4 regions of the Actinomadura vinacea genome follow, and region 3 is predicted to be linked to each of the others. Evidence: riboswitches for the same ligand, from Rfam matches in the RefSeq annotation. Region 3 holds a riboswitch; each other region holds the start of a gene.
What was found. A riboswitch is a leader RNA that binds a small molecule or an ion and turns the genes downstream of it on or off. The one in region 3 is predicted to bind cyclic di-AMP.
Positions count from the first base shown of each region.

Region 1: it holds a riboswitch for cyclic di-AMP, as region 3 does, so the genes downstream of both, ABD340_RS00425 (coiled-coil domain-containing protein) here and ABD340_RS05850 (C40 family peptidase) in region 3, are expected to answer to the same signal.
Region 2: it holds a riboswitch for cyclic di-AMP, as region 3 does, so the genes downstream of both, ABD340_RS06680 (CHAP domain-containing protein) here and ABD340_RS05850 (C40 family peptidase) in region 3, are expected to answer to the same signal.
Region 4: it holds a riboswitch for cyclic di-AMP, as region 3 does, so the genes downstream of both, ABD340_RS19570 (CHAP domain-containing protein) here and ABD340_RS05850 (C40 family peptidase) in region 3, are expected to answer to the same signal.

Region 1 covers NZ_BAAARW010000001.1:93,614-97,857, reverse strand. The annotation lists gene ABD340_RS00435 (serine/threonine protein kinase) at 1-694, shown strand, start outside; gene ABD340_RS00430 (S8 family peptidase) at 845-2,014, shown strand; cyclic di-AMP (ydaO/yuaA leader) riboswitch at 2,177-2,369, shown strand; gene ABD340_RS00425 (coiled-coil domain-containing protein) at 2,373-3,326, shown strand; gene ABD340_RS00420 (hypothetical protein) at 3,388-4,026, shown strand; gene purL (phosphoribosylformylglycinamidine synthase subunit PurL) at 4,150-4,244, opposite strand, start outside.
Region 2 covers NZ_BAAARW010000005.1:25,425-29,668, forward strand. The annotation lists gene ABD340_RS06675 (putative metallopeptidase) at 1-1,184, opposite strand, end outside; gene ABD340_RS06680 (CHAP domain-containing protein) at 1,227-1,979, opposite strand; cyclic di-AMP (ydaO/yuaA leader) riboswitch at 1,989-2,129, opposite strand; gene ABD340_RS06685 (C40 family peptidase) at 2,659-3,711, opposite strand; gene ABD340_RS06690 (NYN domain-containing protein) at 3,902-4,244, opposite strand, start outside.
Region 3 covers NZ_BAAARW010000004.1:2,509-6,752, reverse strand. The annotation lists gene ABD340_RS05860 (LacI family DNA-binding transcriptional regulator) at 1-568, opposite strand, end outside; gene ABD340_RS05855 (LuxR family transcriptional regulator) at 1,122-1,352, shown strand; gene ABD340_RS05850 (C40 family peptidase) at 1,626-2,552, opposite strand; cyclic di-AMP (ydaO/yuaA leader) riboswitch at 2,631-2,751, opposite strand; gene ABD340_RS05845 (amino-acid N-acetyltransferase) at 3,076-3,672, shown strand; gene ABD340_RS05840 (RDD family protein) at 3,676-4,244, shown strand, end outside.
Region 4 covers NZ_BAAARW010000012.1:921,555-925,798, reverse strand. The annotation lists gene galE (UDP-glucose 4-epimerase GalE) at 1-631, shown strand, start outside; gene ABD340_RS19575 (TetR/AcrR family transcriptional regulator) at 718-1,326, shown strand; cyclic di-AMP (ydaO/yuaA leader) riboswitch at 1,660-1,799, shown strand; gene ABD340_RS19570 (CHAP domain-containing protein) at 1,814-2,557, shown strand; gene ABD340_RS19565 (bifunctional glycosyltransferase/CDP-glycerol:glycerophosphate glycerophosphotransferase) at 2,767-4,244, shown strand, end outside.

The DNA.
Region 1 (4,244 bases), on a different contig from region 3:
AGACCTCGCGACGCAGGCCATGCCGGCGGTCCCCCCGCTGCCGGAACCGCCCGCGCCGCCGGAGCCGACCGACCGGACCGAGCCGACACCGCACCTGATCCCGGGCATGCCGGCGCCCGCCGGCGACGACCAGCGGAGTCTGACGGCCGTGCTCGCCCTCCCTCCCGAGGAGGAGCCCCGCCGCGGCCTGGGCGGGCTTCTGGAGAGCCTGCCGCGTCCCGGCAACCATCTGCTGGGGGTGGCGCTCTCGCTCACGATCGGGGTGCTGGTCGGCGTCCTGATCATCGCGCTGGTGCTGCTGCCGCAGTGGCGGGACGACCACGCCACGCAGCAGGCCGGGCCCGCCAACGCCCCGGTCGACGACCGGCCGGTGAGCGCCATCCCCGAGGGGTTCTCCGGCACATGGAAGGGCACCGCGGTCAACCCCGGGCGCGGTGCCTCCTTCCCGGTCGAGGTGACGTTCAAGGCGGGCGAGACGACGGCCCGGGCCGTGTACCCGCGGAGCCGCTGCACCGGGACGCTCACCTTCACCAAGGGCACCAACCGGCAACTGCAGATGATGCTGGCGATCCCGAAGCCGTGCTCGAACGGGACCGTCCAGGTGAGCCGGCAGCCGGACGGCACCCTGCAGTACGCCTGGAGGACGCGCGCCGGGACCCCGCTCGGCTACCAGGGCAAGCTCACCCGCGCCTGAGCGGCGCCGGGCGGAGATGACCGGAATGCCAATTTAATCGTGATTTAAGGGCTCTTTCTGCAAGAGATCCATTAAAGTACCTCCGGGCTGACCGGTCATGTCAGCCGCCGCGGGCACCGCGCACGGTCCCGCCGGAGAGAAGGAGAGCTCTTGCGGACTGTCCACCGAAGGGTGCTCGTCGTCGGCGCGGCCGCCACCTGCGTCGGCGCGACCGGCACGCTGCCCGCCGCCGCGGCCCCCGCCGCGGCCGGCCCGGTCACCGTCACCGCGGCGCGCGGGACCCCGCTGCCCGGCCGGTACATCGTCACGCTCAAGTCCGGCGAGTCCACCGCCTCGGCGGCCAAGCGCGTGCGCGCCACCTCCGTCAAGCTCTTCGACGGGGTGCTGAACGGCTTCGCCGCCAAGCTGAGCACCACGCAGCTGGACAAGCTGCGCCGCGACCCGGCCGTGGCCGCGATCGAGCAGGACCAGGTGGTGAAGGCCGTCGGCACGCAGCGCTCGGCGACCTGGGGCCTGGACCGCATCGACCAGCGCAGGCTGCCGCTGTCGAAGACCTACACCTACAAGTCGACCGGCACCGGCGTGACCGCCTACGTGATCGACACCGGGCTGGCCTCCACGCACCCCGAGTTCGGGAACCGGGCCTCGGTCGCCTGGGTGGCTCCGGAGTTCGGCGGCGACGGCTGGGACCGCAACGGGCACGGCACCCACGTGGCGGGCACCATCGGCGGCAAGACCTGGGGCGTGGCCAAGAACGTCAAGCTGCGCGGCATGCGGGTGCTGGACGCCGAAGGCTCCGGCTCGATGTCGACCATCGTGCAGGCCGTCCAGTGGCTGGAGCGGAACGCCGCCAAGCCCGCCGTGGCCAACCTGTCGGTCGGCGGCCCCAAGTCCGCGGCGCTGAACACGGCGGTGCAGAAGCTGTCGCAGTCGGGCGTGTTCGTCTCCGTCGCGGCCGGCAACGAGAACCAGAACGCCTGCAACACCTCCCCCGCCGGCGCAGGCTGGGTGATGGCGGTCGGCGCCACCACCGTCTACGACAACCGCGCGACCTGGTCCAACCACGGCTCGTGCGTGGACATCTTCGCGCCCGGTTACGGGATCACCTCGGCGTGGCCCGGCGGCGGCAAGTCGACGATCTCCGGAACGTCGATGGCCGCCCCGCACGTCAGCGGCGCCGCCGCGCTGTACCTCGCCGGGAACCGCGGCGCCACGTTCCCGCAGGTGCAGAAATGGCTGAACGACAACTCCACGAAGGGGCGAATCGGGCGACTTCCGTCCGGCACGGCCAACAGGCTTCTGTACAAGGCCGGCCTGTGAGTCCGGTCACGTAGGATGGCCCGGCTCCCAGGAGAAAGACATGATTCTCTGTTGCCCTGCCCTTCCAGGGGTCACAGGGGTTTAATCTTGGCGAGGATCCGAATGGTTCCTTACAGTTCGATGGCATTCGGCCGGTGACCGCTTCGTCCCCCGGGGCGGGTCCGGCCGGACCAGCCGAGTCCCGCGGCGCAGTTCGCCCGGGAACCGGGGAACCACAGCCGGACGGTCCGGGGCGGCGACGCTCCGGCCCAGACCGGCCGGGGTGAATTCACCGTCCACCAGCTCGGGCGGTGATAGGGCTGACTCCCGGCCCGAATCCGTCAGCTAACCCGGTAGGCGATCGAGGAGAGGAGAGGACGTGGAGGGGACCCCCAACTCCACCCCCAGTTGGCAATCGCGGCTGCGGCGTCCCGCCCTGGCACTCGTGGCACTCGCAGGTGCCCTGCCACTGGCCGCGGGCACCACGATCACCGCGCCCCCCGCACAGGCGGAGCCGGGCGACGGGGGCCGCATCCGCAAACTGAACGCCCAGATCGAGAAGCTCGACAAGGCGTACGGCGGCGACCTGGCCAAGCTGAAGGACGCCCAGTACGGCGTCAAGAAGGCCCTGGACCGCACCAAGGTGCTCAACAGCGACCTCCAAGCCGCCCGCGGCCTGGTGGCCCAGCTGGCGGCCTCCCAGTACATGACGGGCGGCGCCGACCCCTCGGTCTCCGTGCTCGCCGACAGCGACCCGTCCAACGCGCTCAGCAACGTCACCCTGGTCAGCCACGTGGCGCAGAACCAGTCCGCCAAGGTGCAGCAGATCCAGCAGCTGGTGAACGAGCAGGCGAAGGCCAAGCGCGAGGCCGAGCAGAAGATCAAGGACCTGGAGAAAGAGATCAAGGACCTGGTCAAGGAGAAGGCCCGGGTCAAGGCGCTGATCAAGAAGTTCAAGCCGGAGTCGCCCAGCACCGGCATGGGCGGAACCACCCCCCGGATGGCCAAGACCAAGAACACCATCGACATCGAGTTCGGGCCGTTCCCCACCATCGGCTGCTACCGCGGCGGCGCCGACGCCCAGGACCACGCCACCGGCACCGCCTGTGACTTCATGGTCACCACCGGCGGCTCGATGGCGTCGGGCAGCGCACAGACCAAGGGCGACCAGACCGCCGCCTACGCCATCGCCAACGCCAGCAAGCTCGGCATCAAGTACGTCATCTGGCGCCAGCGCATCTACGACATGCGCAGCCCCGGCTGGCGCAGCATGGAGAACCGCGGCGGCGCGACGGCCAACCACTACGACCACGTCCACATTTCGGTCTTCTAGCCGTATGCCGCTCTGACCAGGGCCGCACGTCACCCGAGAGGGAACATCTCAGACTCAGATCATGGATCGTGCGCAGGTCGAAGCCGGCACTGTCTTCGCGTGGCCGGGCGACGAGCGACCAATGCGCGTGTTGCTTCGCGACGCTGAGGTCGCCATGTACGACGCTTGGTGGCCGCACCTCCAGACCTGGGGCCTGGGGGATCTGAAGCGGACCAGGCGAAAGCGCGTCAGCTATTACGTCACAGACGTCACCACGTTGGCGGCAAAGGCAACTTTCCTGCGCACAGAGCCTTTGACCGACGACGAAACCGCGTTGCATCGCCCAGACCTCCGATTCTCCCTGGCGCAATGCGCTGAGGTGCAATGGCCGGCGGAGGCACCCGATGCCACGGTCCGGTTTACTGAGCACCTGAGGGCTTCCGGCTGCTGGGATGCTCTGGCCGGCAGCACATTGAACGTGCCCGAGATCTATCTGCTTCCGTTCGGGCCCGACGGAGGCACGAAGGCGGGCGTCCGAGTGAAGGCAGACACCGGGATCGCCTTCACCGCCAGAGAGCTGATCAGCAAAGCGGCGACCATAGAAGCCCCATGGGTCAGATCAGTGGTCCCGACACAGGGCGTGGGCATCTACAGATCAGGACTGCAACGGGGGCTTCCCGCGTACTACCTGTGGGGCAACGAGAGCCGGCTGCAGTCCTAGCCGTCGAGCGACTGGCCCCTTCCCCATTCTCAGGAGGTTGCAACCTGGGTTGGAAGGGTGCGGGCTCCCCCCGACCCCGTCTTGGGGACGGGCGCCCCCGCGAGAGCGCCCGTCCCCTTTCGGTCAGCCGGCGTAGCTGGGGAGGGTGCGTTCGTGGGCGTCGCGGAGCTCGACCAGCGGGATGGAGAACAGCTCCTGGGCCTCGCCATCCGGGCCGG
Region 2 (4,244 bases), on a different contig from region 3:
GCGGCCCGGTAGAGCCGGACCAGACTCGCCTCACCGTACCGGTCGGCGATCATGCGGCAGGCCAGCCACGCCTCCTGGTAGCTCTGGGAGAGCCGGCCGGAGGCGGCGGCGTCGAAGGCGGTGCGGCCGGGCAGCCCGGCGGGCAGCCGTCCGGCGGCCACCTCGCGGCGCAGCTCGCGCGCGGCCGACGGCACGCTCACCGGCATGCCGTGGTAGCCGACGTAGTCGGCGAAGCCCTCGATGAGCCAGATCGGGGTGCGGCCGTCGCGCGCCCCGCCGGTGGCGACGTGCGTCAGCTCATGGGTGAGCACGACGTCGCGGCCCAGGTCGTTGAGGCGGCCGAAGGTGCCGGGCGCGATGACGACGCGGTCCGCGCCGGGGCCGCCCGCGGTGGGCGCGACGGTGGCGAGCGCGGCGATCCCGCCCAGGTCGCGGTCGCCGCCCGCCAGCGCGCCGGCCCGGGCGTCGGTGCCGGGCACCAGCGCGACCACCCGCCCGCGCCAGCCCCGGACGGCCGCCGCGCCGGTGATCCGGGCGACGGCGGGGACGGCCTCGTCCAGCCGGCGTGCGATCTCCGCCAGGGCGGGCCCGTCGCCGATGACCAGGCCGGTGCGGCCCCGCACGGCGGTGAGCGGGCCGCCGTCCCAGATCTCGGCGTCGTCGGGGAGACCGCGTTCCGCGCCGGCACCGGTGATCACCCAGGTGCCCGAGCGCGGCGCGAACGCCAGATGCCGGTTGCGCCGCAGCGGGTCGGCGTCGTGGCCGCGCAGCCGGTAGCCGAGCGTGACCTGGACGAGCACGGCGCTCCCGGTGGTGGAGACGACCCGTTCGAACCGCTCCCGCCAGCCGTCCAGCGGAAGCTTGAGCAGGTTGTCGAACATCGCGGCCTGGGCCTGCCGGTAGCCCGCCGGGGCGGCGGCGACCGTGGCCATGAACGCGGCGCGGTCGCGGTCGCGGACGGCCGCGGCCCGGTTGGCCAGGACGGTGGCTACCGCCTCCCGGTCGGGCGGTCCGACATCGGGGCCTGGCAGCGTCCGCGCCTGGTCTCCGGACGCGCTTCGGGCAGGGCCTTCGGAGCCGGCGGCGGACAGGCCCGCGCCCGCGAGGGCGCAGACGGCGGAGCCCGCGGCGATCGCCGTGAGGGCCTTCCGCCGCGGGACTCCGGGTCCGCGCTCCCGATCCATGCGCGAGATCCTATGCGCGCGCCCGTCCGGGCGCGCCGGGCCTCACTTCGACTTGGCGTACCGGGGGTAGCCGTAGCCGACGACAGAGGCTGTGGAACGTTCCCGAACCAGGACGGCGTTGCTGGTGTTGCCCTCCACCGTCTTCACGGTGCCGTCGCCGTTGTCCTTGATCACCATGCCGACGTGCTCGATGTCGTCGATGCTCTTGCTGCCGCCCCAGTTGAAGAAGACGATGGCGCCCGGCCGCGGCTTGTCGCCCCAGCGGCCCTTGTCCTCGAACCATTGGGCGTGCGCGACCGTCCAGGCGTCCATGCCCAGCTGGTCGCTGGCGCCGATCCGGTGGCCGATCCAGGAGATGAACATGCTGCACCAGGCGGCGGAGCTGTAGCCGCCGATGGTGCCGCCGTCGCGCTCCACGGTCTCCTTGGCGCGGTCGGTCGACTTGTACCAGTCCTGGAACTTGGTGTCGCCGACGGCGTCCTCGGAGATCCCGACCTGGGAACGGGCGAGCTTGATGGCGTCCTGGGCGGTGGGCTTCTTGCGCTTGCCGCGCTTGTCGCGCTTGTCGTGCTTGGCCTTGAGGCCCTTGCCCCGCTTGGTCTGGACGGTCTTCGCCTCCGTCACGTTCGCGGCCCCGGCGGCCAAGGTGGCGGGGCGCCGCGGGGAGTCGCCGAAGGCGAGCGACGCCTGCGTGGTGGCGGCGGCCAGGCCGATCACGGTGGCCCCGGCGACGAGGCCGCCGGTAGTACGGAGAGTGATGTTCAAGGGGTTGCGCGTGCGGTGCTTTCCTGGCACGTGGGGGTCTCCTCAGCTTCCATGCCGCCTGCCGGGTTAGCTGACGGGTTCGGGCGTGGAAGCTGCCCTACGGCCTGGTCAAAGGCCGATTCACCCCGGATGGGACGTGGGTCCCCGGCTCCGCTCGCGCGGACTCGGCGGTGGGCGCCCGTGCTGTGCGGACGCCCGTTGTTCGGATTTCGGTCAGATCACCCTGCGTACACGTGTACGCGGATGAGGGGGTAGGGCGTGGCCGCCCGGGCTCGCCACGGGACAGTGTGTGGGGGAGTCCCGAGGGAGACGGGGACGGGCGGCCACGCCGTGGCCATGTGTTGTCAGGGGTACTGCTGGAGATGGGCGGCCCGGGAACAGGGCACGCCCGCGGCCGGGGCCCGATGGGGGGACCGCCGTGGCGCGCTCTCAGAGCCCATGCGCGTCGAGGGTGCGCTCACGGTGCGGCCGGGCCGGCCGTTGGGAGGGGGACGCGGCACCTGGAAGGTGCCGAATCGAAGGCGGCACCTGGAGGGCGCCGTCGGGGCCGCGGTGCGCGGGTGCCGCGCGGGGCCCGGGCGGCACCTGGGGGGTACCGCGAGTGGACACAAGATAGCAAAGGTCTACGAGATGGCAAATAGGCGACAAAAAGCCGCCGGACCTGGAATAACGCGGTCCGGCGGCCTTCGTCCAGCCATCGATCCTCGGCTCAGGGGCGACCGGCCCCGTAGTAGTTCGAGGCGTAGTAGCCGGACATGATGGGCACGATCTCGACGTTCTTGCCCGTGCGCGGGGCGTGGATCATCTTGCCGCCGCCCACGTACATGCCCATGTGGTTGAGGCTGTTGAAGAACACCAGGTCACCGGGTTGCAACGCGCTCTTGGAGACCCTCTTGGTGGCCGCGTACTGCGTGTTGGTCGTGCGGGTGACGTTGACGCCCGCCGCCCCCCACGCCCTCATGGTGAGCCCGGAGCAGTCATAGGTTCCGGGGCCCGTGGCGCCGTACTCGTAGGGCTTGCCGAGCTGGGCGTAGGCGAAGTTGAGCGCCGTGCGGGCCGAACCGCTGGCCGGACCGGTGTAGGAGCCGCCGGTGCTGCCGCCGCCCGAGGAGCCGGACGGCTCGCCCAGCCGGGCCAGCAGCGTCTTCTGCTTCTTGATCGACTTCTCGACCTCGGTCTTCTTGGCCTTGGCCTCCTTGGCCTTCTTGGCCGCCTCGTCGTAGGCGGCCTTGGCCTGGGCCTGCTCCCGCCGCAGCCGCTGCGCCGACCCCAGGAACTGGGCCAGCTCGGAGTTGCGGTTGCGGGACAGGTGCTGGAACACGGCGGCCTGGTCGAGCACGGCCTGCGGGTTCTCGTTGCCGACGAAGCCGGCCACGTCGCCGGTGTTGCCCTGCTTGTAGGCGGTCGCCGCCATCTGCGCGACCTTCTCCTGGAGCTGGTTGAAGGTCGCCAGCTCCTCCTTGCCCGCCGCCTGCGTCGCCTTCCACTTCTTCTTGGCGACCTTGAGCTGCTCTTGGAGCTGGTTGTACTTCTCCACCATCTGCTCGACCTGCTCGTTGAGCTTGGTGAGCTTCTTGCGCGCCTCTGCCGCGCTGGGCCGCGGTTCGGCGTTGGCGGCGGTGGCGGGCAGCACGGTGACGGGAAGCGCGAGCGAGACCGTCACGGCGATCGCCGTGAGCCTGCGGGAGGTGCCGCGTGCCGCGCTACCGCTCGGGCGGTCGTGCTCTCTCAGGGAGCCCGCCCGGGTGAGATCACTGGCCACGATCCGTTGTGCCCCTCTCGTCCACGATGTCAGCGGACGACACTAGCGAGGGGTCACACCCGTCACAACTGATTCGTTGGTCTTTGGCGCGGCAATTCGCGCTTTACGCACACTCGGTGAGAGACGAATCACGAAACGCTGTTGCGAAGGAGTCTCATGTCACGCCGCGCGCAGGCAGCGCCACCAGGCGCTACGAACGGCCGAGGCGGCGCAGCAGCAGCGTGGACGGGGCGGGCCGCGCGTTGGCGCGGCGGGCCGCGTCGGCCACCTCGCGGTCGGAGGAGACCACCACCACCGCGCGCCCGGACGGCTCGGCCCGCACCAGTTCCCCGATCAGCTCGTCGGCGGTCTGACCGGGCTGGCTGAACAGCACCCGCACCCCGCGCGGCGCCGCGATCGCCACCGGGGCGTCCAGATCCGCCCCGTCGAAGACGCAGGTCACCTCGGCCCGCGTCTGCGCGGCCAGCCCGCCCAGCCCCGACAGCAGCCGGCTGCGCTGGTCGGCCAGCGGCAGCTCGCCGTAACCGGTCTTG
Region 3 (4,244 bases):
GATGCCCGGCGGCGATGTCACCGCCGGCCACATGGTCGACCTGCGCCGAGCAGACGTCCGGCCCGGCATGGTCGATCAGCACCACCGCCATGCCGGAGGAGGCGCGCAGCCGGTCGATGCCGGCCTGGTCGAGCCCCACCGGGACGACCAGCGCCCCGGCGGCCTGATGCTCCACCAGCATCTCCAGGTTGCGGCTCTCCTTGCCGGCGGAGTGGTCACTGCTGAGCCACAGCGCGTCGTGCCCCGCGTCGTTGAGCGTCAGCTCGGCGCCGCGGGCGACATCGGCCGCGTACGGGTTGGTGAGGTCCTCGACGACGATGCCGAACGCGCGCGGGCGCGGCGATCCCGCACGGCGATCAGAGGAGCGGCGCGGCCCCTGGCGGAGCCTGCGGGCCGACTCGTTCCGGACGAAGCCGAGCTCCTGGATCGCCGCGCGAACACGGTCACGGGTAGCTTCGGCCACGAGGTCTGGCCGGTTTAGGACATTCGAAACCGTCCCAACTGAAACTCCGGCGTGCCTCGCGACTTCGCGGATGCTGGTCTGTGGCAACTCTCTCCTCGTCGACACCGAGCTTGTTTTCGCAGGTTATCGAGTTTTCCGCAGTTCGCCCCCGCGCGGCTGCTCACGTTCGGTTCCTATACGGGTACACATAGTGCCTAACTGCCGCTTGACGGGCCGGATCCGGCCGCCTAGCGTTCCGAGCCGAAGCGTAGCTTGAAACGATTCACGATCTTCGTCCACGGCCGGGACGAAGGAGTCGGATGATCGAGCGAAAGGGGGCGGGTGGAGATGGCTGGCGATCAAGACCCGTCCCGGACAAGGCGCCCTCCTCCCAGGCGGGGTCGCCGTCCACGACGTCGTGGGCGCGTCCTTCGCACCCGGAGGTGCGTCCGCGTTCGGTTGGCCAACGAGTGCATCGTCACCTGGAGTTCCCCCATGGCGCCTGTCAATCGGCCCATCGGCCACCTCCGGCCAAGCGCGCGCTTCGAAGTGAGAATCGATGATCTCAGTCCGGAGGGTCCGGACCCGGCAACCAACGCGTACAGATCGAGGCCTACCCGTGCCTGTGTAGCGAACGGCTGCATCCCCGCGGTCATCACCACGGACGAGGGAGGACGGAGTGGAACAGGCCACACTCGCACGTCGTGGCATCGACGATCTGCGATTGAACGAGGAGGAGATCCGCCTGCTCGCGCAGATCGCCAGCGGTGTCACAGCCGATGTGGCGGCTCGCAAGCTCGAGCTGAGCGCCCGCACCCTGCGGCGCAGGCTTCGGACGATCTGCGATCGTCTCGAGGTCAACACCCCTATCGAGGCCGTTGTGTGGGCGGCCCGTAGGCAGCTCATCTAGGGTCACTCGGCCCGCCCCGGGCCGTAAGGCCCTCGCCCGTCAGGAGGAGGCGGGCGGTAGCAGGAAACGGCAGAGAAGAAGACGAACTCCGTCCTTCCCCGTTGCGGCGACGCCGCCCCCTGGCAGGTAGGTCCCTGCGAGGCGTCGCCGCGGACGTTGTTCCCGACCCCCTGGCTAAGGCCCCCCGCCAAACACCTTCCCAGGCGTGACGCCCGGTTCGGGCACGCTTTCAAGGCAGATCCGTCTTTCAAGGCCGGTCCGTCTGGGAGGGGATCAGGCGACCCGTACCGCGCCGGCGAACGGCCGCCCCCCGATCGGCGAGATCTTGACGACATCACCGGTCTGCGGTGCGTGCAGCATCTTCCCGCCGCCCACGTACATGCCCATGTGGTGCAGGTCGGAGTAGAAGAAGACCAGGTCGCCCGGCTGCATCTCGCCGCGTGAGATGTGCGTGCCCGCGTTCCACTGGCTGCCGGTGTAGTGGGGGAGGTTGATCCCGACCTGCTTGTAGGCCCACATCGTCAGGCCGGAGCAGTCGAAGGTGGACGGGCCCGCGGCGCCCCATACGTAGGGGCGCCCCATCTTGGACATCGCCAGCCGCAGCGCCTGGGCCGCCTTGCCGGTGCCGACGACGGGCAGCTTGCCCAGCTGCGTCGGATCCTTCTTGACGAGCCTGCCGCGGACCTTCTCGTAGGTGCCGGTGACCTTCTTGCGCTGCGCGTCCAGTTGCCCGCGCAGCTTGTCGACCTGCGCCGAGCGCTCCTCGGCGGACTTGCGGGCGCGCTGGGCTGCCTGCATGGCCTGCATCATGTTCGCGACGCGGGTGCCGTCCTGGGCGGCGAAGTAGCGCAGGGTCGCGGCCTGGTCGAGCATGGCCTGCGGGTCCTGGGCGGCGACGAAGGAGAGGGCCGGGTCGGTGCCGCCCTGCATGTAGCTGGTGGCGGCGAGGCTGCCGAGCTTCTCGCGGACGCCCTGCAGCGTCTTCTCCTGCCGTGCCGCGTTGTCGGCGGCGACCTTGGCGGCGCGCTGCGACTGCTGCAGCTTGACCTTCAGGCCGTTGTACTGCTCGGTGAGCTGTTCGAGCTGATCGGCGAGCTTGTGCGCCTGGGTCTGCAGCTCTTTGGCGGACGGCTCCGGATCGGCGTGCGCGGTGCCGGGGGAGGCCAGGACGGCGGCCGCGGCGAATCCGCCGGCCAGCATGCCGGCCGGCGTTCCGGCCCGGAATCGGACGGCCGGTTCGCGGCGTGAAAAGGAACCAGGGCGCGAGCGCTCCACCAATTCTCCTCTCCTGATCCGCCTACCGAGTTAGCTGACGGGTTCGGGCCGGAGCAGCCCGTCCGCGGCGATGCGGATTGACCCCTGTCGGCTTGGGTCCCCGGGACTGCGGCGCCCCGCGACCCGACCGATGGATGGGTCCTCGGTTCCGTGGGGCGCTGGCCGCGGCCCGCGGACTCGGCGGTTCGGCCGCCGCTGTCCGGGTGGTCGTCCCGGCTGATCGATCGCGGCGGCGGATGTCAGCGCAGGAGACTAACGGAACCGGGGTGGCGTGCCAACCGGAAGTGACGAAAACTCATGCGGCGCACCATGATCCGAGTGGAATGCCCAGCTTTGTCCAACATTTGGGATGGGCTTTGCATCACCCGTACCCGACCGATCGGGATGTTCCGGACAGCCACCCCCTTCGTTCGAACGAGTGCCGGCGGTCCGATAGCGTCGCCTGTTTGTGGAAGTCGTGATCAGACGTGCCCGTACCGCCGACGTCCAGGACATCAGCCGGCTCGTCGGCCTGTACGCGGGATCGGGGCGGCGGCTGCTCAAGAAGTCCACCGTGAAGCTCTATGAGGACGTACAGGAGTTCTGGGTCGCCGAAGACCTTCAGGCGCCTTCTGGGACGGGAATCCGCGCGGCGGCGCCGGCCCATCCGGAACGTCCGGAACGCGCCGGAGCCGAAGCCGTGAACCGTTCCGGCCGGATCATGGGATGCGGCGCCCTGCATGTCATGTGGGAAGACCTCGCGGAAGTCCGCTCGGTCGCGGTCGACCCGGGTTACGGGGGGCGGGGGATCGGTCACCGGATCGTGAGCCGGTTGCTCGAGACCGCCAGGGAACTGGGTGTGCGAAGGGTGTTCTGTCTTACCTTCGAGGTGGAGTTCTTCGAGCGGCACGGCTTCCGTCCGATCCTCGGGACTCCCGTTTCGCCAGAGGTGTACGAAGAACTCCTGCGTTCCTACGACGAAGGCGTGGCAGAGTTCCTGGACCTCGACCGGGTCAAGCCGAATACCTTGGGCAATACCCGGATGTTGCTTCGCCTGGAGGACTGACCGATGAGTAGATCCCCCCGCCGCGGCAGGCACCAGCCGCCGCCGCAGGGCCCGCCGCCGCAGGGACAGGGACAGGGCTCCTATGGCCCTCCGCCTCCCTACCAAGGTTCCCAGTGGCAGCAACCCCAGCAACCGCCAGCGCAGCAGTGGCAGAACCAGGGGCAATGGCAGAACCAGGCGCCGCCGCCCCAGCAGGGCTGGCAGCAGCCGCCCGTCCAGGACCAGGGGTACGACCAGGGGTACGACCAGGGCTACTACGGCGGCGAGGACGACATCGCCGAGGCGGCCAGCCTGCCGCTGGCCCCCATTTACCGGCGCGCGGCCGCCCGCCTGCTCGACAACGCGCTGGTCGCGGTGTTCGGGTTCGCCCTCGTCCTGCCCGTCGTCATCGGCACGATCGGCCTGGGCAGCGAGGGCAACAAGACCGACACCGAGGGCGGCATCTGGAACTGGCCCATCATCTTCACGCTTTTCGCCGTCCTGTCGGTGCTGCCCTTCATCTACGAGGCGGTGCAGCTCTCCCTGTGGGGGCGCACGCTCGGCAAGCGGATGATGCATCTCGGGGTCGTCCA
Region 4 (4,244 bases), on a different contig from region 3:
GGTGAGCGAGGGGTCGTCGCTGGACCCGCAGAACCCCTACACGCGCTCGAAGATGATGGCCGAGCTGCTGCTGGAGGACCTGTGCTCGGCCTACGGGCTGCGGGTGGTCTCGCTGCGCTACCTCAACCCGATCGGCGCCGACCCGCGGATGCGCACCGGGCTGCAGAGCAGCAGGCCGACGCACGCGCTGGGGAAGATGATCGAATCGTACGGGCTGGGCGTGCCGTTCCGGATCACCGGTACCGACTGGGACACCCGGGACGGCACCGCGGTCCGCGACTACATTCACGTGTGGGACATCGCCCGCGCTTTCTGCGCGGCGGCGGCGCGGTTCGATTCCATCGTCGCGCCCGCCGGTCCGGACGGGCGCGGCTCCGGTTATCAGGTCATCAATCTCGGCACCGGCGGGGGGACCACCGTCCGGGAACTGGTGGAGGCCTTCCGCGGCGTCGTCGGAGACGGTTTCCAGGTCGAGGAGGCGCCCGCCAGGCCGGGCGATGTCGTGGGCGCGTACGTCAATCCCGCGAAGGCGCTGGAATTGCTCGGCTGGAAGCCCGAGTATTCCATCGAGGACGCCATTCGCCATTCGCTGGAATGGGCGGCGCGGCGGAGCCGTATGGACGCGGCCTGATCTTCGGGTGACCCGCCGCGCGCGGTGCGGACGGACGTGCGAGAGTATGGGATCGGTCACACGTCCGGTACCACCGAGGAGGCGCGTTGAGCGGCGATGTGCGGATCACCGTGACGCGGACCCTGAGCAAGGAGCAGCAGGTCCGGCGGGAGCGACTGATCGAGGCCGCGCGCCTGCTGGCGTTAGAGGGCGGCTACCCGGCCGTGACCATGCACGACGTGGCCGACCGTGCCGGGGTGGCGCGTGCCACGGTGTACCGCTACTTCGCCACCAAGGACCACCTGCTGACCGAGGTCGCCGCCACCTGGGCGCACCGGATCACCGACGACATCGACTCCCTGGCGGTCGGGACGACCCCGGTGGAGCGGCTCACGTCGATGCTGGAGCGGGTGGTCCGGGTGGCGGCCGAGGAGTTGACGCTGACCTCGGCGATCGTCCAGGCGGTGACGGCGGACGACTCCAGCGTGGACGACGCCCGCACGGTGCTCTTCCTGTTCGTCCGGGAGCGGCTGGCCGCGGCGATCGGCGATCCGGTCCCGGACCGGGAGGAGATCGAGATCGTGCTCGGGCACGTGCTGCTGGCCGGGCTGGTCAGCCTGACCTCGCTGCGCCGCCCGGTGGACGAGGTGGCCGCGATGGTGCGGACGTCGGGGCGGCTGGTGCTCACCGGGGCCATGGCGCCCCGCGCGCTGTGAGGCGCGCCGCTCACCGGGGCTGACCTCCGCTTGGTGTGGCCTTTGTCTCATGCCCCGCCGTTTGACAGGCGTTCCGCGCGGCAGGAAGGGGCCAGGGCGCGTTTTTGCCCCTGGGGCGGGCGCTTTGCCCTCGATTTGCGCTGAGCAGGAAGTTTGATACCTTCTGTCTGGTTCCGGGGATGCACTCCATGCGTCGCCGGGGGCCGGCGAGCCGCACCCGGACAGGGGCGAGCCCGCCATCACGGTCGCGTGTGCGGATTTCGAACCCGCGCGAACCGTGGTCATCCATCTGATCGCAGTGCGGCGGCCATCGACGGCCGCCGCTCCGCCGAGTCCGATCCCGCGCCGACGACGGCGCCCGGAGCCGGGGACCCATCTCTCTGGGGTGAATCGGCGCACTTCCACGTGCGCCGTAGGGCGACTTCCACGCCCGAATCCGACAGCTAACCCGGTAGGCGGCCATGGAAGGAATCAGGAGACCCCTGCCTTGTCGTTCCGCTCGAACCATTCCCATAGTGCCCTGCTCGCCACCCTCCGCGACCGCGCGGGCGAGCTGACCTCCCAGACCCTGGCCCTGCGGGGCCGCGCCGCCACCGGCGTCATCGGCGGCGTCGTCCTCGGCGCCCTGACCTTCGGGTCGGCCCTGGGCGCGGTCGCCTCCGCCGAAGCCGCCCCCGCCTCCGGCGCCGCCAAGGCCCGTCAGGCCGCGCCGGCCGCCGCGCCCGAGAAGGCCGACAAGTACGCCAAGTCCGCCACCACCCAGCAGGTCATCAAGCTGGCCGAGAAGCAGGTCGGCATCACCGAGGGCCAGGGCGGCGAGACCAAGTTCCACGACTGGTACATCAAGAGCAACGCCGCCAAGCTGACCGCCGCGCGCGACGGCGGGAGCGTGTCCGAATACAAGGGCGCCCAGTGGTGCAACATGTTCGTGTCCTGGCTCGGCGCGAAGGCCGGCCTGAAGGGCATGGGCGCCGATGCCTACACCGTCGCGCACGCCGAGTGGTTCAAGAAGACCGGCCGCTGGGGCCAGAAGGCCAAGCCCGGCGCCGTGGTGTTCTTCGCCTGGAACGGCGGCGGCATCTCCGGCATCGAGCACGTCGGCATGGTCGTCAAGGACAACGGCGACGGCACCATCACCACCATCGAGGGCAACACCGACAACGCCGTGAAGGAGAAGGTCCGCGACAAGTCGACGGTCGCCGGGTACGGCTACCCCGACTACCGGAGCTGACCCCCCGGCCCCGGCCTGGAACCGGCGAGGGCGTCCCGCCACCCGTGATCACTTCCTGATCGCGGGAGGGCGGGGCGCCCTTCGGCGTCTCACGTCCGCCACGCGAGAACGCGAAGATCGACACCCGCTTGATCCCATATCGACCCGTCCATTGCGCTGTGTGGAAATCACTAGCCGGAGTACGGATTCACGGGCCATGGGGGGATTCGATGGGGATCCGGCCGGACGTCAGCGTCATCGTGATCGCCTACAACGATGCCCGGCGGCTTCCCCGCGCGGTCGGATCGGTGCTCGCCCAGTCGCTGGGCAGCGTCGAGACGGTGATCGTGGACGACGCCAGCAGCGACGCCACCGGCGCCGTCGCCGACCGGTTCGCCGCCGCGCGCCCAGGGCGGATCCGGGCCGCGCACCTGCCGGAGAACTCCGGCGGCTGCGGCCGGCCCCGCAACACCGGGGTGGAACTGGCCCGCGGCGCGTACGTGATGTTCCTCGACAGCGACGACGTCCTCGACCGGCACGCCTGCATGAACATGGTCGCGGCGGCCGAGGAGACCGGCGCCGACCTCGTCTCCGGTCTGTGCGTGCGGTCCTATCGCGGCCCGCCGCCCAAGGAGACGCCCTGGTACGCCCGGCTCTACCGGAACCGGGCCGTGCACGGGTCCGTCCTGGAGCGCCCCGACCTGCTCTACGACACCCTGTCCACCAACAAGTGCTACCGCCGCGGCTTCCTCGCCGAGCACGGGCTGCGCTTCGCCGAGGACGTGCACTACGAGGATCTGCTGTTCACGGCCGAGGCCTACCTCGCCGCGTCCCGGATCGCGACCCTGCCGCACCGCGTCTACACCTGGTGCGTCGAGCCCGCCGCGGACCGCCCGTCGATCTCAAACCGGCGGGGCGAGCTGCGCAACCTGGCCGACCGGCTGGAGGTGCACCGCCGGATCGACCGCGCGTTCCTGGCGCACGGGGCCGAGCACCTCAAGCTGGCCAAGGACGCCAAGTTCCTGAACCACGACCTGCTTCTTTACCTCCGCGACCTGCGGACGCGGGACGAGCCGCACCGGGCGCGCTTCCGCGGGCTGGTCGCCCCCTACCTCGCCGAGCTGCACCCCGGCACGCTGGAGGCCGCCGGCCGGCTGCCCGCGATCGCCGCGTACATGGTGCGGCGCGGGGACGTCGACGGTGCCGTCGCCGCCGCCGAACTGGCCCGCAAGCGGATCCCCGAGCTGGGCGCCGACCTGGTGGAGCGGGACGGCCGGATCTACTGGGGCGGCCGCCACCTGCAGGACGCGCGCGCCCGGGAGATCCTCGACGTCACCGCGCTGGGCCTGCGCGCGCGGCCGCTGAGCGGCCTGCGCCCGGCCGTCACCGTGACCGAGCTGCGGCGGGACGGCCGGCGCGTCACGATCGCGGGCCGGATCGCCAACCCGCTCGGCCGCATCCCGGCAGGTGCCGGGCCCGCCGGGACGCTGGAGCTGAGGGACCGGCGCCGGCCCCGCCGGACGCTCCGGATCCCGGTCCGGCTGGCGCACCGGAGCGAGCGGATCGAGTGGCGGGCCGTGTTCGACTCCGCGCGCCGGCTCCGTCCCGTCGGGTTCGTCGATCCGGTGTGGGACGCCCGGCTCGCACTGCGCGCGGACGGCGAGCGGTTCACCGTCCCGGTCACCGCGGGACGGACCGGCGCGGGACG